One region of the Paracoccus aestuarii genome, then DNA from elsewhere that is predicted to be linked to it. Evidence: riboswitches for the same ligand, from Rfam matches in the RefSeq annotation. Region 1 holds a riboswitch; each other region holds the start of a gene.

Region 1 (8,002 bases):
TCGCGCAGCGCATGGATCAGCGCGTCGATCGGCGCCACATCCGCCGCCGCCAGCCAGCTGCGATAGAAGGTGACCAGCGCCCCCACCGGGCCGGGATCGGGGATGACCCCGCGCCCCGGGTCATAGAACCCCATCCGCGGCAGGGCGGGGCGGCCCAGGACCGGCGCGGCCTGCAGCCCCGCCGCGATGGCCAGCTGCGCCAGCGCCGCCTGCGCGGCCACCGCCCCGCCCTCGTCGCAATGACGCCGCAGCACGCGCAGGACCGATGCGGGCACCGTCGAGGCCCGGTCCAGCCGCGGATCGTCGCGCCCATCCGCCGGCAGGACCGCCAGCGCGATCCCCCGCCTGCGCGCCAGATCCTGGACCGAGGCCAGCCCATAGGGCCACCAGTCCTCGCCGCCGATCAGGCGGATCAGGATGCCGCGCGCCCCCGACAGGGTCCGCTCGACATAGGTATCGACCGAGACCGGATGGCGCAGCGCCACAAGGTTGCACAGGCGCGTCGAGGGCAGGCCCCCCGCCGCGCGGCGCCAGCCCTCCGCAAAGGCCCCCAGGTCGCTGTCCGAAAAGGACAGCACGACCAGATCGCCGGGCGTCTGCCCGGGATCGAAGGGGGCGTCGGTCCGGTCCAGACCGACCTCTTCGCGAAAGACCACATGCATCAGGCGGGCACGCCCGTCAGCACCGCGCGGATCGCCTCCGCGTCGACATGGTCATGTTCCGCGATCACCACCAGCCGCGAGGCGCGCGGGGTCGTGCCCCAAGGCCGGTCGTATTGATGGCGCACCCGCGCGCCCACCGCCTGGACCAGCAGGCGCATCGGCTTGCCCGCCACCGCGACATGGCCCTTCACCCGCAGGATCCGCTGTTCGGTGGCCAGCCGCCCGATGCGCGCGGCCAGATCGGCGGGGTCGGTGATCTCGGGCAGGTCGATGACGACCGTGTCGAAATCCTCGTGCTCGTGATCGTCGGCGCCGTCATGATGGCTGGGGCGGGCGTCCAGGTCATCCTCGGCGGCGCGGCCCAGGCCCAGGATCAGGCGCGGATCCACCACGCCCTCGGTCACGGTCAGGATGGGCAGGGGGCGGGGCGCCTCGGCGGCGATGGCGTCCCGCGCGGCGGCGACCCCCGCATCGCCCGCCAGATCCGCCTTGGTCAGCAGCACTACATCGGCGCAGGCGATCTGGTCGCCGAAGACCTCGGATAGGGGGGTCTCGTGGTCCAGGCCCTCATCGGCGGCGCGCTGCGCGTCCACCGCCGCCACGTCGGGGGCGAACCGGCCCGCGGCCACCGCCTCGGCATCGGCCAGGGCGATGACGCCATCGACCGTGATCCGCAGCCGGATCGCGGGCCAGTCGAAGGCCTTGAGCAGCGGCTTGGGCAGCGCCAGACCCGAGGTCTCGATCAGGATGTGGTCGGGCCGCCGCGGCAGAGCCATCAGCGATTCCAGCGTGGGGATGAAATCATCGGCCACGGTGCAGCAGATGCAGCCGTTCGACAGCTCCAGGATGTTCTCGGCCGGGCAGGCCTCGTCGGCGCAGCCGCGCAGGATGTCGCCATCCACGCCCATCGTGCCGAATTCGTTGACGATCACCGCCAGACGCAGCCCGCCGGGATTGCGCAGCAGGTGGCGGATCAGGGTCGTCTTGCCCGATCCCAGAAATCCGGTGATCACGGTGACGGGGGTCTTGGTCAGGTCGGTCATGGTCACTCCTGCGGGGGGATGCGGGCAAGGCTCTGCTTGCGGAAGATGGCGGGGCGTTCGCGCCACGGCACGACCCCGTCGGCCGCGGCGGCATAGGCGGCGGCGCCCGACAGGATCTGGGCCGCGTCGTCAGGCGTCAGGCGGCCATAGACATAGGACCACTTGGCCCGCCCCGACAGCGCGACGGCACAGCCCTGCGAACAGGCGGACAGGCATTCGACGGGGCGGATCCGGACCCCCGGCGGGGCATCGCCCGACAGCGCGGCCAACAGGCGCGCGCCCGCGCGGGGCGCGCAGGGATCGGGATCGTCATCGGGCAGGGTGCCGCGACAGGTGGTGCAGACATGCAGAACGGCGCGCATCGCGGCCCCTTTCTCCTTGCGGCAAAGGGGCGTCCGGAAGGTGCAGGCACGGGGCATCCGGCCATCACCTGCCGGTTGCGAAACACCCCGTTCGCCCGTCATCATCCGGTGCTGGCAGGTCTCCCGGCTTGCGGATCCGGGGTTTCCCCCACGATCGCCCCCCTTCCCGGCCCTTGGGGGCCAGTGGATCGGGCGACCTCTCCGGTCACGGTCGCGGGGGCGGCTGCGCTTGGGGCCCTTTGGGGGGCCTTGTCGCATTCCCTCTTCGCCTGTCATAGACAGGAACCAACACGCCCGCGACCAAACCCCCGTCCCCGCCCATTGTCAACCGCAAGGAGCGACCGCATGACGCAGACCGACCCCATTCCCGAAGACGACCTGGCCCGCCACAGCCGCAAGATGGCCAAGAAGAAGGCCGCCCGCGACCGCATGATGGAAAGCCGCACCGGCGAGAAGGGGCTGGTGATCGTCCATACCGGGCCGGGCAAGGGCAAATCCTCCAGCGGCTTCGGGATGATCATGCGCTGCATCGCGCATCAGATGCCCTGCGCGGTGGTCCAGTTCATCAAGGGCGCGTGGGATACCGGCGAACGGCGCCTGCTGACCACGCATTTCGCGGGCCTTTGTCAGTTCCACGCGATGGGCGAGGGCTTCACCTGGGAAACCCAGGACAAGTCGCGCGACATCGCCGCCGCCGCCGCGGGCTGGGACCGCGCCAAGGATCTGATCCGCGACCCCGCCATCCGCATGGTCCTGCTGGACGAGATCAACATCGCCTTCCGCTACGGCTATCTGGATGTGGCCGAGGTGCTGGCCTTTCTGGAGGCCGAGAAGCCGCCGATGACCCATGTCGTGCTGACCGGCCGCGGCGCGCCCGAGGCGCTGGTCGCCGCCGCCGATCTGGTGACCGAGATGACCCAGATCCGCCATCCCTTCCGTGCCGGGATCAAGGCGCAGCCGGGGGTGGAATACTGATCCGTCGCGCCGCGGGGCAGAAAAACCTCACATCCCGGTGAACCGGGGCGGGGGCGGGCGGGTTCCCTTTGCGTCATCCACGACCCGAAGGCCCGCCCATGACCCTGCCCCCGCTGTCGCCCGATGCCGCGCTGTTCCTGGATTTCGACGGCTGCCTGGTGGATATCGCCCCGCGCCCCGATGCGGTCCGGGTGACGGGTGCGCTGCGCGACCGGTTGGCGCGGCTGCATGACCGTCAGGGGGGCGCAGTGGCGCTGATCTCGGGGCGCGACGTGGCCGATCTGCGCGGGCATCTGCCGGATTTCCCGGGCGTGGTCGCGGGCAGCCACGGGTCGGAGCTGTCCCTGCGCGCGGGCCATGTCCAAACCCTGCATCACGCCGAATTCGACGCGGCCGCGCTGCATGCCGACCTGCGCGCCCTGGCCGCCCCCCATCCCGCCCTGCTGGTCGAGGAGAAACCCCATGGCGGCGCCCTGCACTACCGCGCCGCCCCGGAACTGGAACCCGAGGTGCGGCGCATCATGCAGGATCTGGCCGCCCGGAACCCGCATCTGATGCTGCAGCCCGCCAAGATGGCGCTGGAGCTGCGCCCCGCCGGTGTCGGCAAGGACAGCGCCCTGGCCCATCTGATGACGCTGGAGCCGTTCCACGGCCGCCTGCCGGTCTTTGCAGGCGACGACACCACTGACGAACCCGCCATGGCCGAGGCGCAGTCGCGCGGCGGCATGGCCATCAAGATCGGCGAGGGCGCCACCGCGGCCGCCCATCGCCTGCCCGATCCCGCGGCCCTGGCCCTCTGGCTGGACCGCAGCCTGACCTGAGGAGCCTGCCGATGTCCCGCCTGATCGTCGTGTCGAACCGCCTTCCCTTGGGGGATGCGCCATCCGGCGGGCTGGTCGTCGCCCTGCAGGACGCGCTGAAATCATCGGGCGGGGTCTGGGTGGGGTTTTCCGGCGAGGTGACGCCGGATGCGGAACCCGCGCTGCGCAGCCATCCGGGCGCGGCCTTCCAGCGCCTGTCCTTCGACCTGACGCCGGATGAACACGAGACCTATTACCTGGGCTATTCCAACTCGATCCTCTGGCCGGTCTGTCATGGGCGGCCCAGCCTGACGCGGATCCTGCCGGAATATCTGGACGGCTATGACCGGGTGAATGCCCGCATCGCGCGGATGCTGGCGCGGGAGCTGCGCCCCGACGACCGCATCTGGGTGCAGGATTACCACCTGTTCCCGCTGGCCGCGCATCTGCGCGCCCTGGGCGTCACGGCGCGGATCGGGCATTTCCTGCACATCTCCTTTCCGGGACCGGGCGATTGCGCGGCCCTGCCCAATCCGGGCCAGCTGTTCGACTGGCTGTCCCATTACGACCTGATCGGGTTCCAGGCGGAACGCGACCTGGGGGCGTTCGCCGAAAGCGCGCGCCAGCTGGCCGGGGCCGATCCCGCCGATCCGCGGCATTTCGATCTGTGCGGCCGCCGCGTCCGGGCGGGGGTGTTTCCCATCGGCATCGACGCCGACAGTTTCATGGCCGAGGCCGCCTGCGCCCCTGACAGCGACCGCATGCGCAGCCTGACCGGCGCCAAGATGATGATCGGCGTGGACCGGCTGGATTACTCCAAGGGCATCCCGCAGCGGTTCCGCGCCTATCAGCTGTTGCTGGACAAGATCCCTGACCTGCATGAAAAGATCAGCTTTCTGCAGATCGCGCCGCCCACCCGGGGCGAGGTCGAGGCCTATCAGACCATCCGCGAGGAGACCGAGCATCTGGCCGGGCGCATCAACGGCCAGTTCGCGACGCTGAACTGGACGCCGATCCGCTTCATCCACCGGCCCTTTCCGCGCCCGGTCCTGGCGGGCCTTTATCGTCAGGCGCGCATCGGGCTGGTCACGCCCCTGGCCGACGGGATGAACCTGGTGGCCAAGGAATATGTCGCGGCCCAGGACCCGCAGGATCCCGGCGTGCTGATCCTGTCGCGCTTTGCCGGCGCGGCCGAGACGATGCAGCAGGCGCTGGTCATCAACCCCCATGACCCGACCGAGATGGCCGCCGCCATGGCCGAGGCGATGCGCATGTCTAAATCCGAACGCCGCGACCAGCACGCGGCCCTGCTGCGCGATGTGGTCGATCATGACGTGGCATGGTGGTCGGACAGCTATCTGAAGACGCTCGGCTGAGCGCGGACTGCCCGTTTCGCGGGCAAACGCCGCCCATGCTGCGCCGCGGCGCGGCAGAGGCGGTTTCCGGGCGCCGCGACGCGGGGCGATGCGGGACGAATCACACGGCGGCGGGCAGGGTGGGGACATGAAGCCAATGGCTTTTGTGCGTCCTCCTCGGGTGCCCCGCATCGGGTGCCGCGCCGTCGGTCCTGCCGCAACCCTCCTCCCTGCGGCCGGGCCGGCGGCTTCTTTTCGTCAGATCAGCCCGGCCACATGGCGGATCGCGGCCACATAGCCGCCCAAGCCCAGACCGGCGATCACCCCGTCCGCGCGATGCGAGACATAGGAATGATGCCGGAAGGCCTCGCGCTTGTGGACCTGGCTGATATGGACCTCGATCACCGGGCCGTCGAAGGCGTTCAGCGCATCCAGCACCGCGACCGAGGTATGGGTCAGGGCTGCGGGGTTGATGACGATGGCCGCGGCCTCCTGCCGGGCCTCGTGGATCCAGTCGACGATCTGGCCTTCCCAGTTGGATTGCAGAAAGCGGATGTCATGGGGGCGGGCGGCCTCGCGGCACAGCGCCTCCAGATCGGCCAGGGTCTCGCGGCCATAGATCTCGGGCTGGCGCATGCCCAGCAGGTTCAGGTTCGGGCCGTTCAGGACATGGATCAGCGGCATCGGATTTCCCCTTGGTTCCCGGAACCCTGCTAGCGGATCTCAGCCCGCCAGCGCAATGACCGGCGCGGCGCGGCCCGCCGGATCGACCAGGACCAGCCCCTCGGCCGTCAGGACCGGCACCGCCCCCGGCGCGGGATCCGACGCCCAGGCCACCGCCCCGTCGGGCGCGATCAGCGCCAGCCGGTCGCCCCGCATGGCCAGCCGCCCTGGCCCGGGGGTCTGCCACAGGGCCCGGGCCCCGCGGATCAGCCGGGGGCCTGTCGCGGGGTCGTTTTCCAGCCTCAGGGGCGCGTCCGCCGCCTCCAGCGCCTGACCGGGCCAGAGCGCGGGGTCGATCCGGTCGCGGGGCGTGCATTCGCCCGTCAGGCTGCGGGCCAGCATCGCGCGCGGATCGGGCGTGGCCGGATCGGCGTTCAGGATCATCAACTTGGCCAGCGCCGCCACCGGCGTCATGTCGCCCGCGGCCACCGCCCCGGTCCCCGCGATCCAGGCCCCGGCGGCATAGTCGAAGGCGCCCACCTGGCCGCCCACCGCGCGGCTGGCGATCAGCACCGGCACCCGCGCCGCCCCGATCGCATCGGCCAGCGCGCCCGCGCCTTGGGGCAAGTTGCCCGCGCCGAACCCCTCCAGGATCAGGCCGGTCGCGCCTTGGTCCAGCGCGGCCCGCACCATCTGGGCCAGCAGGGAGCGGTCGGCGCGGTGATCGGCGGGCAGGGCGGGGATCTGGACGATGCGCTGATCGTCGATCCGCGCCGCGATCCTGTCCAGCCGCTCCAGCGCCCGCGCCCGCGCAACCGCATCATCCAGCGCTAGGTCGGGCGCGGCGGGGCCGGGCAGGGGCGCCACCCCCATGCGGATGCCGATGCCGCGTTCCGCCAAGGCCCCCAGATGCGGGCTGTCGAAACCCGCAAATCCGGTGGTCGAGACCTTCAGCGCCCGGTTGCCGCGCAGCAGGCGGCCGTCGAAGAACAGCCCGACCTCGGGCAGGCGCAGGCGCGTCATCTCCAGCGCGCCGGTCAGGTTGGCCAGCGCGTCGCTGCCCGCGTTCAGGACCAGCCCCTGGCCCGTGTCGCGGAACAGGGGCAGCTGCGCGCCGGTCAGGATCACCGGCTTGGACAGGGCCGCCCGCGCCATGCCGACCGCATCGGGGACGTTCAGCAGCAAGGGCAGCGCCGCGCCGGTGTAGTCCATCGTGTCGGTGCCATGCAGGATGACGAAGCCGTCATGGCGGTCATAGAGGTCCAGCACCCGCCGCGCGATGCGGCACCAGTCCGAGGGGCGCAGATCCGTGCTATCCAGCACCCCCGAGGCGCTGTCGAAGCGCAGGCCCGTGTCGAAATGCAGATCCATCCCCGGCAGGGCCGCCTGCAGCGCCGGTCCCAGGATGGCGCGGGCCGCATCGGCAAAGCGTGCCGCGGGCATGGGCGCCAAGGGCGTGCCGGTGCAGGCGATCGTGCCGCCCGTGTTGAAGATGCAGATCCGCATGACGCCCCCTTCAGCCGGCCTCGATCCACCCCCCGAGGAAGCTGGCCAGATTGCGGGTCAGGTCCTCGGACAGGTAGCCGCCCTCTTGCACGATGACGGTGGGCAGGCCAAGCGCCCGGATGCGCGCCGCCGCCCGCGCAAAGCCCGGCGTCGTGACGCGCAGCCCGCGGAAGGGGTCGTTCTCATGCGCGTCGAGGCCCAAGGCCAGGACCAGCGCGCCCGGCGCGAAATCGCGGATGCGCGCCAGCCCTTGGTCGATGGCCGCCAGCCAGGCCTCGTCGCCCGAGCCGATGGGCAAGGGCAGGTTCAGGTTCGCGCCGTAGCCTGTCTCATGCGCATGGCCCAGATAGAACGGGTAGAAATTGTCCGGATCGGCATGGACCGAGACGGTCAGCACATCGGCGCGGTCGAAGAAGATCGCCTGCGTGCCGTTGCCGTGATGCACGTCGATATCCAGGATCGCCACCCGGTCATGGCGCCCGCGCAGGGCCTGGGCCGCGATGGCGGAATTGTTCAGAAAGCAATGTCCCCCGGCCGTATCCGCATCCGCATGATGCCCCGGCGGACGGCACAGCGCATAGGCCGCCCCCGCCCCCGCCATCACCGCATCCGCCGCCGCCAACGCGGTGTCCACGC
Region 2 (8,002 bases), 140 kb from region 1:
CGTCCCGGCCTTCTGCGCGCCGATGCACAGCGCGCCGGGCTTGCGCGGCCGGCCCTCGGGGTCGAAGGCCGGGCTGATCGCCAGCACCGTGCGCAGCCGCGTAACCGTCTCAGCCGTCGTCGCGTGTTCCCCAAAGGTCATAATCGCCCGCCTCGTCCACCGTCACGGTCACCATATCGCCGGGGGCCAGGCCGTCAAAGCCCTGATCGATGAACAGGTTGCCGTCGATCTCGGGGGCGTCGGCCTTGGTGCGGCAGGTGGCGCCGTCCGCATCGACCTCGTCCACGATGACCTGGATCCGGGTGCCGACCTTGGCGGCCAGCTTGGCGGCGCTGATGGCTTGTGCCTTTTCCATGAAGCGCTCGAAGCGGTCCTGCTTGAGATCAGGGGCGACATGATCGGGCAGGTCGTTGGCCCGCGCGCCCTTGACGTTTTCATATTGAAAGGCGCCGACGCGATCCAGCTGCGCCTCGTCCAGCCAGTCCAGCAGGGTCTGGAATTCGGCCTCGGTCTCGCCGGGGTAACCGACGATGAAGGTGGAACGCAGGGTGATCTCGGGGCAGACCGCGCGCCATGCGGCGATCTCGTCCAGCGTCCTGGCCGCCGCTGCGGGCCGGGCCATGCGCCGCAGCACGTCCGGATGGGCGTGCTGGAAGGGGATGTCCAGATAGGGCAGCACCAATCCGTCCGCCATCAGCGGGATGAGGTCGCGCACATGCGGATAGGGATAGACGTAATGCAGCCGCACCCAAGCCCCGAGCGACCCCAGATCGCGCGCCAGATCGGTGATATGGGCGCGGTGCCCGCGATCGGTGGCATGCTTCAGGTCCAGCCCATAGGCGCTGGTATCCTGGCTGATGACCAGCAGTTCCTTGACGCCGGCCTGCACCAGGCGTTCCGCCTCGCGGATCACGGCATGGGCCGGTCGGCTGGCCAGGCGGCCGCGCATGTCGGGGATGATGCAGAACCTGCACTTGTGATTGCAGCCCTCCGAGATCTTCAGATAGCTGTAATGCCGCGGCGTCAGGCTGACGCCCGATGCCGGCAGCAGGTCAATGAAGGGGTCGGGGCGCGGCGGCACCGCGGCATGGACCGCGTCCAGAACCTGTTCGTATTGATGCGGACCGGTGACGGCCAGAACCTTGGGATGTGCGCCGGTAATGTAGTCTGGCTCGGCCCCCAGGCAGCCGGTGACGATGACGCGTCCGTTCTCGCGCAGCGCCTCGCCAATGGCGTCCAGGCTTTCGGCCTTGGCGCTGTCCAGGAAGCCGCAGGTATTGACCACCACGGCATCGGCGCCGTGGTAATCCGCGCTGATCGCATAGCCCTCGGCCCGCAGGCGGGTCAGGATGCGTTCGCTGTCCACCAGCGCCTTTGGACAGCCGAGCGAGACCATGCCGATGGTCGGCTGGCCGTCGCGGCGGTCGTCGGGCACGCGCGCACGGGCGAGGTCGGGGCGAAGATCGGGCGGGTTCTGCTGCATCCGCCGCACATAAGCGATTCGCCCCGTCGGGAAAAGAGGCGCTTACCGGTGGCGGCGCGACCGGCGGAACAGCTTGAACAGGGCGAACAGCTTCAGCAGACGGAACATGGGTCTTCCTTTCGTTGCGTGGTCGTCACGTGGATCACCGGGGGAACGCGCCCGGGCCCTCCGGGGGTCCATCACGTCGTCGCCGGAACGTGATTTCACTTGGCCCCGCCGCGGCGGCACTCTGGCGGGGAAGAAAGCCCTGATCGCCCTTGCCCTGACCCTCTCCGCCGCGCTGGCCGCCCCCGCCGCCGCGCAGCAGTCCAGCATCCAGCGCAACGGCCCCTATATCGAGGTCTGGGACAATCGCGGCGGCAACGTGCTGGAGATGGTGCGCACCCGCGAACAGCTGGCCGCATCGGGGCGCGAGGTGCGCATCCGCGGCTATTGCCGGTCGGCCTGCACGATCCTGACGACCATGCCCAATGCCTGCCTGGGGCCGAACGCGCGCATCGGGTTCCACGCGCCGCGCATCCAGGGCACGCAGATCATCCCGCCCTATGTCGATCAGATCATGGGGAATTTCTATCGCAACGGTATCCGCGACCGCTGGTTCGGCGGCTGGAACCGCCGGATGGAGATGCAGGTCATCAGCGCGCAGGACTATGTCCGCCTGGACCCGGAAACGCGCATCTGCGACAGCCTGCGCACCCACGAACAGCGCACCCGCCGCTACTGACGCGCGGTGATGCAGACGCGCCACAGCGGCGCGGGGCTGCGACATGGCGGCGGGTTGCATCGCGCCGCCATGCTGGCACAGTCGGGTCATGGGCGCGCCCGCGCCGCATCTGAACCGGCCACGCCCAAGGCGCGTGCCCCCGCCGTGAAAGGCACCCGATGTTCGAGACTGCCGATGCCGTGCTGCTGGCGCGAATCCAGTTCGCCTTTACCGTCAGCTTTCATTTCCTGTTCCCCGCCTTCACCATCGGCCTGGCCAGCTTTCTGGCGGTGCTGAACGGGCTGTGGCTGTGGACCAAGGACACGAAATACCTGGATCTGTTCCGGTACTGGGTCAAGATCTTCGCCCTGGCCTTTGCGATGGGCGTCGTGTCGGGCATCGTCATGTCCTATCAGTTCGGCACCAACTGGTCGGTCTTTTCCGACAAGGCGGGGCCGACCATCGGCGCGCCCATGGCCTATGAGGTCCTGTCGGCCTTCTTCCTGGAGGCCGGGTTCCTGGGGATCATGCTCTTCGGCCGCGACCGGGTGGGGCCCACGCTGCACATGATCGCCTGCCTGGCGGTGGCGGTGGGCACGGCGATATCCGCCTTCTGGATCCTGTCGGTGAACAGCTGGATGCACACACCCGCGGGCTTCATGATCGACCCCGATACGGGCCAGTTCCTGCCCACGGATTTCTGGCAGGTGATCTTCAACCCCTCCTTCCCCTATCGTCTGGCGCATACGGTGACGGCGGCCTATCTGACCACGGCCTTCATCGTGGGCGGCGTGGCGGCGCTGCACCTGCTGCGCCACCGCCACCGCCGCGACCGGGTCAGCCCGGCCACGAGGACAATGTTTTCGATGGCGATGTGGATGGCCACGATCTTTGCGCCGGTGCAGATCTTTCTGGGCGACATCCACGGGCTGAACACGCTGGAACATCAGCCCGCCAAGGTCATGGCGATGGAGGGTCATTTCGAAAGCCATCCCGAAGGCGCGCCGCTCTATCTGTTCGGCCTGCCCAATCAGGCCGAACAGCGGCTGGATTACGCCATCGGCATCCCCAAGCTGTCCTCGCTGATCCTGAAGCATGACCTGAACGCGCCGCTGGCGGGGCTCGACACCATCCCGATCGAGGATCAGCCCCCCGTCGCCATCGTCTTCTGGTCCTTCCGGGTGATGGTGATGCTGGGCTTCGCGATGCTGGGGATCGGGCTGTGGTCAGCCTGGTCGCGCTGGCGCGGCACGCTGTTCGACAGCCCGATGCTGCACCGCGCGGCGCTGATCATGGCGCCATCGGGGCTGGTCGCGGTGCTGGCGGGCTGGATCACGACCGAGGTCGGCCGCCAGCCCTACACGATCTATGGCTATCTGCGCACCGCGGATAGCGCGGCGCCCTTGGACGCGGCGGCGGTGGGGTCCTCGCTGATCGCCTTCGTCATCGTCTATTTCGCGGTGTTCGGGGCCGGGACATACTATATCATGCGGCTGATGAACCGCGCCCCGGTGGTGGCCGAACCGCGGATGAAGGACCATGCCGACGGTCCCATCCGCACCGCCGGCACCACCCCCGCCCAGCAGCACAAGACCCGCAGCATCCAGCCCGGAGAATGACCATGCCCATCGCAGACGGAGTATCCTTCGACCTGACCGTCATCTGGGCCTTCATCATCGCCTTCGCGGTGCTGGTCTATGTGGTGCTGGACGGGTTCGACCTGGGCCTTGGCATGCTGTTCGCGGTCGAGCCCGAGGGCCATGACCGTGACGTGATGATGAATTCCGTGGCCCCGGTCTGGGACGGCAACGAGACCTGGCTGGTCCTGGGGGGCGGCGGCCTCTTCGCGGCCTTTCCGCTGGCCTATGCGCTGATCCTGCCCGCGCTTTACGTCCCGATCATCGTGATGCTGCTGGCGCTGATCTTTCGCGGCGTCGCCTTCGAGTTCCGATGGAAGACCAAGCGCTGGCGCCCGGTCTGGGATCTGGCCTTCATCGGCGGATCGACCATGGCGGCCGTCGCGCAGGGCGTGGCCTTGGGCGGGCTGCTGCAGGGGATCGACATCGACAAGGCCGCGCGCAGCTATTCCGGCGGCTGGTGGGACTGGCTGACGCCCTTCACGCTGATGGTCGGGCTGGCGGTCGCGGTGGGCTACATGCTGCTGGGCGCGACTTGGCTGGTCATGAAGACCGAAGGCCGCCTGCAGGAACGCATGCGCGGCCGGGCCTGGCTGCTGGGCCTGGCGACGGTGGCCTTCATGGGCGTGGTCAGCCTGTGGACGCCGTTCCTGCAGGACGGCTATTACAGCCGCTGGTTCGGGGGCTGGAACATCGTGCTGGCAGCAGGCGTCGCCGCGATGGTGGGCCTGCTGGCCTTGGGGATGTTCCGCACGCTGATGGTGCGCCATCACGACTACTGGCCGTTCCTCTGCGCCTTGGGGATGTTCGTCCTGGGCTTCGCGGGGCTGGGCTATTCCATGTATCCCTATATCGTCCCGGTCGAGGTCACCATCTGGGAGGCCGCCGCCCCCGAGAACAGCCAGATCTTCATGCTGGTCGGCGCGGCGGTGCTGATCCCGATCATCCTGTCCTATACCGCCTATTCCTATTGGGTGTTCCGCGGCAAGATCGACCCGAACGAGGGGTATCACTGATGCCCCGCGGCCTGTCGCGGATCGCGTGGTTCGTGGCCCTGTGGGTGGCCAGCGTGGCGGCCCTGGGGGCCGTCGCCTGGCTGATCCGGCTGTGGATCCTGTGATGCGCGCTTGACGCCCGGGCGCGCGCGGGCCATGCAGGCGCCGATGGTTCCCGTGCGCCACAGGCTGCGCGCGGGTGAAAAGGGAACGCGGTGAGGTGTAGCCATCAGGCGCCGAACCCGCGACTGCCCCCGCAACTGTAAGCGGCCAGGCCCCCCGACGATGCCACTGTCCCCCTGCGGGATGGGAAGGCCGGGGACGCCGTATCCGCCAGTCAGGAGACCTGCCATCGCTTGACACTTGAACCGGGCGGGGTGCGCGGGCGGGTCCGGCATGGCGCGTCCCGTCTGGCATCGCGTGCGGTCCGTCGCGGCCCTTCCCCCTGTTTTCGGGAAGGAAGACAGATGACGCGTATCCTGCCGCTGGCCCTGCTGGCGCTGTTCCCCGCGGCGGCCTTGGCCGACCACCCCCTGACCATCGAGAATTGCGGCCGCACCGTGACGCTGGCCGAACCGCCCGCCAATGTCGTCTCGATCGGCCAGTCCACGACCGAGATCCTCTATGCCTTGGGCGCCGAGGACCGCATGGCGGGCACCGCGCTGTGGTTCAACGCGGTGCTGCCCCGGCATGCCGATGCCGATGCGGGCGTGCCGCGCATCGCCGACAACATGCCCAGCTTCGAATCCGTGGTGAACCGCCGGCCCGGCCTGGTGGTGACCATGTTCGAATGGATGATCGGCGCGCAGGGCGTGGTCGGTCGGCCCGAACAGTTCGCCGATCTGGGCATCCCCGTCTATGTCATGCCGACCGATTGCGCGGCCAAGGACAATACCGTGGGCGCCGACGGCACGCGCGAGGCGGATTTCGACATCGAGACGCTCTATGCCTCGGTCGACCAGATGGCGCGGATGATGGGCCTGGGCGATCGCGGGCGGGCGCTGCAGGCCGATCTGCGCGCCCGGCAGGCGGCGGCGGTGGACCGGGCTCGGGGGCTGGACCTGCCCGACGCCTCGGCGGTGGTCTGGTTTTCTTCCGCGCATCTGGAGGTCGATCCCTATGTCGCGGGGGCGCGCGGCATCCCGGCCTGGATGCTGGACCAGCTGGGCCTGCGCAACGTCGTGCAGTCGGACGAGGAATGGCCGACCGTGGGCTGGGAAAGCATCGCCCGCGCCGATCCTTCGGTCATCGTGATCGCGCGGATGGACCGCCGCCGCTTTCCCGCCGACGATCACGAGGCCAAGCTGGACTTCCTGCGGTCCGACCCGGTGACCAGCCGCATGACCGCCGTGCGCGAGGATCGCATCGTCATCCTGGATGCCGAGGCGATGCATGCGGGCCTGCGCATGTTCGACGGGCTGGAGGCCCTGACCGAGGCCATGGCCGGGCTGGCCCCGTGACGGACGGATCCCTGGCCGCCCCCGGGGCGCTTGCGCGCGGGGCGGGGCGGTGCCGCGCTGCGGGTGGGGGCGGTGCTGGCGGTCACGCTGCTGGCCGGCATCTGCATCGGCGAGACGCCCGCCCATCCCCCCGGCACCGTCCTGCGGGCGCTGGCGGGGCCGGTCTTGGGCCTGCCCGCGCCCGATGCGATCGAGGCGGGGATCGTGCGCGCCTATCGCCTGCCGCGCACGCTGGTGGCGGGGCCTGCGGGGCGGGGCTGGCGATCTGCGGGCTGGTCCTGCAATCGCTGCTGCGCAATGCGCTGGCCGATCCGTGGCTGCTGGGCATATCGGCGGGGGCCTCGACCGGGGCCGTGCTGGTCACGGTGGCGGGCCTCGGCGCGGGCATGGTGCCGATGGGGGCGGGGGCGCTGGCGGGCGGTAGGGGCGTTCCTGCTGGTCGCGGGGCTGGCGCGGCTGGCCGGCGCGGGCGCGCAGGCGACGAGCCAGATCGTGCTGGCCGGCATCGCGGGGTCGCAGCTGTTCAACGCGCTGACGGCCTTCATCATCGCGCGATCGGCCAATGCGGAACAGGCGCGCGGGCTGATGTTCTGGCTGTTGGGGAACCTGTCGGGGGTGCGCTGGCCCGATGTGCATCTGGCCCTGCCCGCGGCGCTTGTCGCGCTGGTCGTGGTGACGGCCCATGCGCGCAGCCTGGACGCCTTCGCCTTCGGCCCCGAGGCCGCCGCCGCCTTGGGCGTCCGGGTGGGCCCGGTGCGCGTGGTGCTGATCGGCGTCACGGCCATGGCCGCGGCGGTGATGGTGTCCATCGCGGGGGCCATCGGCTTTGTCGGGCTGGTCGTGCCGCATGCGGCGCGGATGCTGGTCGGCACCGGGCATGGGCGGCTGATCCCGGCATCGGCGCTGATCGGGGCGGTCTTTCTGGTGGGGGCCGACATCCTGTCGCGCATCGTCATCCCGGGCCAGGTCCTGCCCATCGGCGTGGTGACCGCGCTGATCGGCGCGCCGATCTTCGCCGTCATCCTGATCCGCCACGGAGGCCCCCGATGACCGTGCTGGAGGCGCGCGCCCTGCATCTGCGCCGCGGCCGGGCCCGGGTGCTGGACGATGTCTCGCTGCGGGTCGGGCGGGCCGAGGTTCTGGGCCTGGTCGGTCCCAACGGGTCGGGCAAGTCGACCCTGCTGCGGGCCTTGGCGGGGCTGGCGCGGGCGGATACGGGCCGGGTCCTGCTGGACGGGCGGGACATCGCCCGGATGCCCCGCCGCGCGGTCGCCCGCCGGCTGGCCTTCGTCGCGCAATTCGCCGACACGGCCGACCGGCTGACCGTGGCGGGGGCCGCAGGTCTGGGCCGCATCCCCTGGCTGGACCGCGACAATCCCTGGGGCCCGGCGGACGACGCGCGCGTTGCGGACGGCCTGGCCCGCGTCGGGCTGGCGGGGATGGAGGACCGGGACTGGGCCTCGCTTTCGGGGGGCGAACGCCAGCGGGTCCATATCGCCCGCGCCCTGGTCCAGGCGCCGCAAATCCTGCTGCTGGACGAGCCGACGAACCATCTGGACATCCGCCACCAGCTGCAGCTGCTGGACCTGGTGACGGGGCTGGGCATCGCGGTGGTCATCGCGCTGCATGACCTGAACCACGCGCTGCGCTGCGACCGGGTGGCGGTGATGCAGGCGGGTCGGCTGGTCCGGGCGGGGCCGCCCGACCGGGTGCTGGAGCCCGCG
Region 3 (8,002 bases), on a different replicon from region 1:
CCAGGCCGCGCACCGCCAGGATCCCCGCGCCCGGCTGCAGCGCGGCCAGCTTGCGCCGCAGCCGGCTGACATAGACATCGACGACATTGGTCAGCGGGTCGCGATCGGTCTGCCAGACACGGGCCAGGATGCGCTCGCGGCTGACGGTCGCCCCGCGCGCGGCGATCAGCAGCTCGATCAGGGCCAGCTCGCGCGCGGTCAGGGCCAGCTCGCGCTCGCCGCAGCGCAAAGCGGGCAGGCGGCGGTCCAGCGTGATGGCGCCGATGCGCGGCGGTGCGCGGTCGACGGGGCGCAGGGCGCGGCGCATCAACGCCTCGATCCGGGCCAGCAATTCGTCGAAATCGAAGGGCTTGGGCAGATAGTCATCCGCCCCCCGCCGCAGCCCGTCGGTGCGTTCCCGGCTTTCGCCGAGCGCGCTCAGCATCAGGATGGGCACGTCATGGCCGCGCTGGCGCAGCGCATGGCACAGCGTCAGCCCGTCCATCCCCGGCAGCAGCACATCCAGCACGATCACCCCCGCCGCGCCCCGCATCCGGCAGTCGCGCGAAAACGCCTCGGCCGCGGCCAGGCCGCTGCGCCCGCAGGCGCGGTGCTGGACGGCGTAGCCCTCGGCCTGCAGGCCGCGGGTCAGGAAATCCGCGACGCGCGGATCGTCCTCGATCAGCAGGATCTCCATCAGGCGGCCCCGGGATCGGAGGACACGGGATCGGGGGCCCCGGGATCAGGGGCCAAGGGCAGGGCCAGCACCGCCACCACGCCGCGCGGATCGTTCGGGCCCAGATCCAGCCCGCCGCCTTGTGCCCGTGCCAGGTCGCGCGCGATCGCCAGGCCCAGGCCCAGCCCGTCGGGCCGGTGACGCCGCGCCGCCCTGCCCCGCCAGCCGCGTGTGAAGACATGATCCATGTCGCGCGGCGTAATCCCGATGCCCTGATCGCGCAAGGCGATCCGCACCCGCCCGCCATCCGTCGCGACATCCACCGACACCGCGCCGCCGGGATGGGAATAGCGCAGCGCATTATCCAGCAGCGCCGCCAGGATCTGCTGCAGCCGGTCGGGATCGGCCATCACCCGGATGCCTGCGGGCACCGCGCCCATCGCCACCGTCACGCCCCGCGCCGCACCTTGGCTGCGCGCCCCGCCCAACGCGCGGTCCAAGGCATCCGCCAGACCCACCGGGCGCGGATCGACCCGCATCCCGTCATCGGGCCGGCGCACGAAGACCAGCAGATCCTCGATCAACCGGCCCATCTGGCGCGTCACGTCGACGATGCGCCCCAAGGCCGCCCGCGGCGCATCGGCATCCGCCGCCCGCAGCGCCACCTGCGCCTCGCCCCGGATCACCGTGACCGGGGTGCGCAGCTCATGCCCGATATCGGCGACCAGCTGCTGGCGCGCCCGTTCCGAGGCCGCCAGTTCCGCCAAGGCACGGCGCAGATCGGAGGTGCGCGCCTGGACGGCGCCCTCCAGCTGGCTGCGGAATTCATCGTCGCGCTGGCGGTTCTGGACGACCTCGGTCGCCATGGCGTTCAGCTGGCGGCCCAGCTGGACGAATTCGCGATCCCTGAACCCGCCGAAGCGATGCCCGAAATCCCCCGCCGCAAAGGCCGCCAGCCCCGTCTCCAGCCGCCGCAGCGGCTGGCGCAGGCGCAGGACCAGCAACAGCGCCAGCGCCAGGCTGCCCACCGCCCCCGTCCCCGCCGCGGCCAGAAACAGCTGGCGCGCATCGGCCAGCCCCTCGTCGGCGCGCAGACGCTCCAGATCCAGCGCGGCGCGCTCGGCCCGCAGCCCCTCGTCCAGCAGCGCGGGCAGGTCCGCCTCGGCCAGGCTGTCGAACTGGCGGTCGATGCGGCGGATGGCGACGCCCTCGGCCAAGGGCGATGCGGGCAGCAGCGCCCCGGTCTGCGCATCCAGCCGGTCGACCACCGCGGCCAGCACCGTCAGGATGCGGTCGCGGGCCTCGGCCTCGATCGCGGGCTTGTTGCGGCCCGCATCGCGCGCCCGCGCCAGATCGGCCAGTGCCGCGTAATCGCCCAGATGCCCCTGCAGCGCGTCGATCAGCGCGTCGCGCGCCTCCGCCGTCGCCGGCTGGTCCAGGACGCGCCGATAGGACCAGTTGCGCAGCTCGGCCTTGGCCTCGGCAAAGAGCAGCAGCGAGGTATAGACATCGCTGGCGATCCGCCCGCGCAGGACCCGATGCTCGGCCTCGCGCAGGATGTGCCAGCCCAGCACCGCCATCAGCAGCGCCAGGCCCGCCAAGGCCCCGAAGGCGAGCTGCAGCCGCCGGACATAGCTGCTGCGCCGGCGCCGTGACCGGGTCGGTGTCACCGGATCAGAAATCCCAGTCCTCGTCCTGGGTCGCGACGGTCTTGCCGATCACATAGGACGATCCCGACCCCGAGAAGAAATCATGGTTCTCGCTGTCGGGCGACAGGGCGGCCATGATCGCGGGGTTCACCTCGCAGGCGGCGGGCGGGAACAGCGCCTCATAGCCCAGGTTCTGCAGCGCCTTGTTGGCGTTGTAATGCAGGAAGGCCTTGACGTCCTCGGTCAGCCCGATCCCGTCATAGAGCTGCTCGGTATAGCGGCTCTCGACCTCGTAAAGGTCGAACATCAACGAAAAGGCGAAATCCTTCAGCGCGTCGCGCTCGGCCTCGCCGACCCGCTCCAGCCCGCGCTGGAACTTGTAGCCGACGTAATAGCCATGCACCGCCTCGTCGCGGATGATCAGGCGGATCAGGTCGGCGGTGTTGGTCAGCTTCGCGCGGCTGGACCAGTACATGGGCAGGTAGAAGCCCGAATAGAACATGAAGCTTTCCAGGAAAACGCTGGCGATCTTGCGCTTCAGCGGATCGGCGTCCGCCGCGTATTCCTGCAGGATCAGCCGCGCCTTCTGCTGCAGATGCGGGTTCTCCTCGGACCAGCGGAAGGCATCATCCACCTCCGGCGTCGAGCACAGCGTCGAGAAGATCGACGAATAGGACCGCGCATGCACCGCCTCCATGAAGGCGATGTTGGACAGCACAGCCTCCTCATGCGGCGTGATCGCATCGCCCATCAGCGCGGGCGCGCCCAGGCTCGACTGGATCGTGTCCAGCATCGTCAGCCCGGTAAAGACCCGGATGGTCAGCTCGCGCTCGGCCGGCCGCAGCGTCGCCCAGCTCTGCACGTCATTCGACAGCGGCACCTTCTCGGGCAGCCAGAAATTCACCGTCAGCCGGTTCCAGACCTCCAGGTCCTTCTCGTCCTCCAACCGGTTCCAATTGATCGCGCGCGCCGCGCCCGTCACCATGTCACGCATCGCCCAAAGCCTCTTCTTCGTTGTCCAAATACCCCGGGGGTCCGGGGGCAGGCCCCCGGTCCGACGCCGGTCACAGCGAGCAGCTGACGCAGCCCTGCACCTCGGTCCCCTCCAGCGCGGCCTGGCGCAGGCGGATGTAATAGATCGTCTTGATCCCCGATTTCCACGCCTTGATCTGCGCCCGGTTGATGTCCCGCGTCGTGGCCTCCGCCGGGAAGAACAGCGTCAGCGACAGACCCTGATCCACATGCTCGGTCGCCGCCGCATAGACGTCGATGATCGCATCCGGCCCGATCTCGTAGGCGTCGCGGTAGTAGTCGAGGTTCTCGTTCGACATGAAGGGCGCGGGGTAATAGACGCGGCCGATCTTGCCCTCCTTGCGGATCTCGATCTTGGACACGATCGGATGGATCGAGCTGGTCGAGTTGTTGATATAGCTGATCGACCCGGTCGGCGGCACCGCCTGAAGGTTGCGGTTGTAGAGCCCGTCCTTCATCACCGCCTCACGCAGCGCCGCCCAATCGGCGCGCTTCGGCAGGGTGATGCCCTCGAACAGCCGCGCGACGCCCTCCCGCTCGGGCAGCCAGTCGCGGGTGACGTATTTCTCGAAGAACGACCCGTCCGCATAGCGAGAATCCGCGAACCCCTTGAAGGTCTCACCCTTCTCGCGCGCCAGCGCGTTCGAGGCGCGGATCGCGTGATAGGCGACGGCCGCGAAATAGACGCTGGTGAACTCGACCGCTTCGGGGCTGTCGTAGTGGATCCGCTCGCGCGCCAGGAACCCGTGCAGGTTCATCTGGCCAAGGCCCACCGCATGCGCCTCGTCATTGCCGCGCCGGATCGAGGGCACGGCGTCGATCGCCGACATCTCGCTGACCGCGGTCAGCGCCCGGATCGCCGTCTCCACCGTCTCGCCGAAATCCGGGCCGTCCATGGTCTGCGCAATGTTCAGGCTGCCGAGGTTGCAGGAGATGTCCGTGCCCATCTTGGCATAGCCCAGATCCTCGTTGAACTCGGAGGCCTCGGCCACCTGCAGGATTTCGCTGCACAGGTTCGACATGGTGATCCGCCCCGCGATGGGGTTGGCGCGGTTCACCGTGTCCTCGAACATGATGTAGGGATAGCCCGATTCGAACTGGATCTCGGCCAGGGTCTGGAAGAAGGCCCGCGCGTTGATCTTGCGCTTCTTGATGCGCTTGTCCTCGACCATCTCGGCATATTTTTCGGAAACCGATATCTCCGAGAAGGGCACGCCGTACACCTTCTGCACGTCATGGGGCGAAAACAGGTACATATCCTCGTTCCGCTTCGCCAGCTCGAAGGTCACGTCGGGGATCACCACGCCAAGCGACAGGGTCTTGATGCGGATCTTCTCATCCGCATTCTCGCGCTTGGTGTCCAGAAAGCGCAGGATGTCCGGGTGATGCGCGTTCAGGTAAACCGCACCCGCCCCCTGCCGCGCGCCCAGCTGGTTGGCATAGCTGAAGCTGTCCTCCAGCAGCTTCATCACCGGGATGACGCCCGATGACTGGTTCTCGATTCCCTTGATCGGCGCGCCGGCCTCGCGGATGTTGGTCAGCATCAGCGCCACGCCCCCGCCGCGCTTGGACAATTGCAGCGACGAGTTGATGGCGCGGCCGATGGACTCCATGTTGTCCTCGATCCGCAGCAGGAAGCAGCTGATCAGCTCGCCGCGCGACTTTTTCCCGGCATTCAGGAAGGTCGGCGTCGCGGGCTGGAAACGGCCCGACAGCATCTCGCCCATGAAGCGCATCGCCAGCGCCTGATCACCACGCGCCAAGGTCAGCGCGACCATCACCACGCGATCCTCGTAGCGTTCCAGATAACGCTGCCCGTCGCGGGTCTTCAGCGTGTAGCTGGTGTAGTATTTGAACGCGCCCAGGAAGGTCGGAAAGCGGAACTTGGCGCGAAAGGCGGCGGCCCAGATCGCATGCAGGAACTCGCGCGGGTATTGCGCCAGGACCTCGGCCTCGTAATAGCCCTCGTCGACCAGGTAATCGAGCTTCTCGTCCAGCGAATGGAAGAAGACCGTGTTCTGGTTCACATGCTGCAGGAAATACTGCCGCGCGGCCATGCGGTCCGCGTCGAAGCGGATGCGACCGTCCCCGTCATAGAGGTTCAGCATCGCATTCAGCGCGTGGTAGTCGAGGTCGGGCTTCACGGCGTCAAGCATGGCTCTCTCCAGAACAGGGTCAGCCCGTCGCGGATGCGGGCGATATCGGTTTGGGTCCCGGCCAGCTCGAAGGTGGCCAGCAGCGGGACGCGGCATTTCTCGGCGATGATCCGGGCGGCCAGACCATAGGTCGCCCCGAAATTGCGGTTGCCCGCCCCGATGACGCCCCGGATCAGGGCGCGGCGGGCGGGGTCGTTCAGAAAGCGGATCACCTGTTTGGGAACCGCGCCCGCCCCGGTGCCGTCGGCATAGGTCGGGCAGATCAACACATAGGGCGCGCCGGGCGCGGGGACGGCCTCGTCCTGGCGGATCGGGATGCGCGCGGCGGGCAGGCCCAGAGCCTGGATGAACCGCGCCGTATTCCCCGAACCGGAGGAGAAATAGACCAGCCCCGCCACGGGATCAGGCCAGCTGGCCGATCATGTCGGGGCGAAAGCCCGCCCAGTGGCGGTCGCCCGCCATCACCACCGGCGCCTGGCGATAGCCCAGCTGGGTGACGCGGGCCATCGCCTCGTCATCCTGGGTCAGGTCGATCACGTGATAGTCCAGGCCCTTGGCGTCCAGCGCGCGGGTCGTGGCGGTGCATTGCACGCAGGCGGGTTTGGAATAGACGGTGATGGTCATGGGCCGTGCCTTTCGTGATGGGCCATACGGGCACGGAATGGCCGGGACCACGTCCCGCGCCACGCCGCCGGGCCCGCCGCCCGGAGTCGTTTCTGTCGCGTCATGGCAGGTCTCCTGGCTGGCGGCCTGATGGCGGGGCTGGCCTTCCCGGATCGCTCCAGTGGCGTGATCAGCCCTGCCGGCCGCTTACAGTTGCGGGGGCAGCACCGGCCTGACCCGCGACGGGGCGCACCGGTTTCCCTTTTCACCCCCGACGCGAGTCGGGGGCACCATGACCACCCGATATGGACATGATCGCCACGCGACTGTCAACATCTTGTGTTTTCGAAAGCGGCCCCCGCAGGCGGTCGAATCGCCTACCCTTACCAGCGGGCCTGCAATCCGGCATAGGCGGTGCGGCCCCGGCTGGCATAGCCGATCACCTCGGAATAGTCGCGATCGAACAGGTTGACCACCCGCGCCGTCGCCCGCACCCGGGGCGTCAGGTCATAGCCTGCCGCCACATTCGCCACCGTGAAGGACGGGACCGTCACCGTCCCGCCGTCCAGCCAGAATTCGGTGTCGCGCAGGCCCGAGACATGGCGCAGATCGCCCGACAGATCGGCCCGCCCCTCCAGCAGGGCCAAACTGGCCGAGACTGCGGCCTCGTGCCGCGGGCGGCGGATCTCGGTCGCGCCGCCGGGGTCGCGCGCGTCCAGATAGGTATAGCTGCCGCCCAAGGTCAGCGCGTCGGTCACCGCGATGCGGCCCGACAGCTCGACCCCCTCGCGCGGGCTGCGGCCGGTGCGGTTGCGATAGGAGAATGCGCCCGCATCGGTGACGAAGAACTCGATCTCGTGGTCCAGACGCTCGCGGAACCAGGTCAGGTCGATGATGCCGCCGGCCAGCTGGGTCTCGATTCCGATGTCGATGCTGCGGTTGATCTCGGGGCGCAGGTCGGGATTGCCGATCGTGCCGAAACCGCCGAAAAGCTCGATGAAGGACGGGCTGACCAGCCCCGTCCCCGCCGAGGCATGCAGTCGCAAGGGCCGGTCCGGCACCTGCCAGGACCCGGCGACGGTCCAGCTGGTGAAATCGGCGAATTCGCGGTTCCGGTCGCGGCGCAGCCCGGCCTGAAGGTCCAGCCCCCCGTCCAGCGCGGCGCGGTATTCCAGCGCGACCGAGCCCATCCGCCGGTCGCGGCCCTGGGCGAAGGTGTTGGTGTCGCGCTGGCGTTCGGCCAGCAGGCTGACGACCTGGCGCGCATCCGCCGCGCTGCCGTCCAGGCCCAGGGTGGCGCGGTATTTCAGCTTCACCGTCTCGCCCCGACTGTCCACGTCATCGGCGGGGCGGCGCTTCTCGATGGTCTGCTGCAGGTCGATCCGGTGGGACAGGGCCGCGCCCTCGGGGGCCAGCTCGGCCCAGATGCCCCCTTGGAACTCGTCGCGATCGTCGATCAGGTCGGCATCGACGACATAGCCCGCCGCGTCGCTGGCGAAGAAATCCGTCACGTCGCGGCCGATCGTCTCGGTCGACCGGCGCAGCACCGTGCCGAAGCGCAGATCCGGGGTCGCGGCGAAATCGCCCGACAGGCCGATGGTGCGCCGGTTCGTGCCGTCGCGCCCGCCGCCATCGCCCGACTGGTCGAAGCCCCGATCCTCGCGCGCCGACAGGGTCAGGGCCACGCCGCCCCGATCACCGCGCTGCGTAACCCAGGCCGATGCGGCACCGCCATTGCCCAGCTCGACTCTGCCGCCCGCGGCGCGGCCTGGCTCGGCCCGGCGGGTGATGATGTTGACCACCCCCGTCGAGGCGTTCGAGCCATAGGCCACCGATTGCGGCCCGCGCAGCACCTCGATCCGCTCGACATGATCCGTGTCCAGCCCCGAGAAGAAATATTCGTCGCC

Evidence for each region. A riboswitch is a leader RNA that binds a small molecule or an ion and turns the genes downstream of it on or off. The one in region 1 is predicted to bind cobalamin.
Region 2: it holds a riboswitch for cobalamin, as region 1 does, so the genes downstream of both, JHW48_RS01185 (ABC transporter substrate-binding protein) here and JHW48_RS01875 (DUF1636 family protein) in region 1, are expected to answer to the same signal.
Region 3: it holds a riboswitch for cobalamin, as region 1 does, so the genes downstream of both, nrdH (glutaredoxin-like protein NrdH) here and JHW48_RS01875 (DUF1636 family protein) in region 1, are expected to answer to the same signal.

The regions. Positions count from the first base shown of each region.
Region 1 is NZ_CP067169.1:371,078-379,079, forward strand. Features, by position in the region: gene cobN (cobaltochelatase subunit CobN) at 1-662, opposite strand, end outside; gene cobW (cobalamin biosynthesis protein CobW) at 662-1,705, opposite strand; gene JHW48_RS01875 (DUF1636 family protein) at 1,708-2,067, opposite strand; cobalamin riboswitch at 2,164-2,372, opposite strand; gene cobO (cob(I)yrinic acid a,c-diamide adenosyltransferase) at 2,413-3,042, shown strand; gene otsB (trehalose-phosphatase) at 3,141-3,863, shown strand; gene JHW48_RS01890 (alpha,alpha-trehalose-phosphate synthase (UDP-forming)) at 3,875-5,218, shown strand; gene aroQ (type II 3-dehydroquinate dehydratase) at 5,456-5,881, opposite strand; gene JHW48_RS01900 (asparaginase) at 5,921-7,366, opposite strand; gene JHW48_RS01905 (histone deacetylase family protein) at 7,377-8,002, opposite strand, start outside.
Region 2 is NZ_CP067169.1:229,980-237,981, forward strand. Features, by position in the region: gene JHW48_RS01155 (sulfotransferase family protein) at 1-141, opposite strand, end outside; gene rimO (30S ribosomal protein S12 methylthiotransferase RimO) at 110-1,483, opposite strand; gene JHW48_RS01165 (hypothetical protein) at 1,590-2,207, shown strand; gene JHW48_RS01170 (cytochrome ubiquinol oxidase subunit I) at 2,366-3,805, shown strand; gene cydB (cytochrome d ubiquinol oxidase subunit II) at 3,808-4,839, shown strand; gene JHW48_RS01180 (DUF2474 family protein) at 4,839-4,943, shown strand; cobalamin riboswitch at 4,972-5,186, shown strand; gene JHW48_RS01185 (ABC transporter substrate-binding protein) at 5,286-6,278, shown strand; partial or broken gene JHW48_RS01190 (FecCD family ABC transporter permease) at 6,309-7,328, shown strand; gene JHW48_RS01195 (ABC transporter ATP-binding protein) at 7,325-8,002, shown strand, end outside.
Region 3 is NZ_CP067171.1:119,650-127,651, forward strand. Features, by position in the region: gene JHW48_RS17660 (response regulator transcription factor) at 1-676, opposite strand, end outside; gene JHW48_RS17665 (sensor histidine kinase) at 676-2,325, opposite strand; gene nrdF (class 1b ribonucleoside-diphosphate reductase subunit beta) at 2,330-3,298, opposite strand; gene nrdE (class 1b ribonucleoside-diphosphate reductase subunit alpha) at 3,369-5,492, opposite strand; gene nrdI (class Ib ribonucleoside-diphosphate reductase assembly flavoprotein NrdI) at 5,477-5,890, opposite strand; gene nrdH (glutaredoxin-like protein NrdH) at 5,895-6,116, opposite strand; cobalamin riboswitch at 6,204-6,405, opposite strand; gene JHW48_RS17690 (TonB-dependent receptor plug domain-containing protein) at 6,479-8,002, opposite strand, start outside.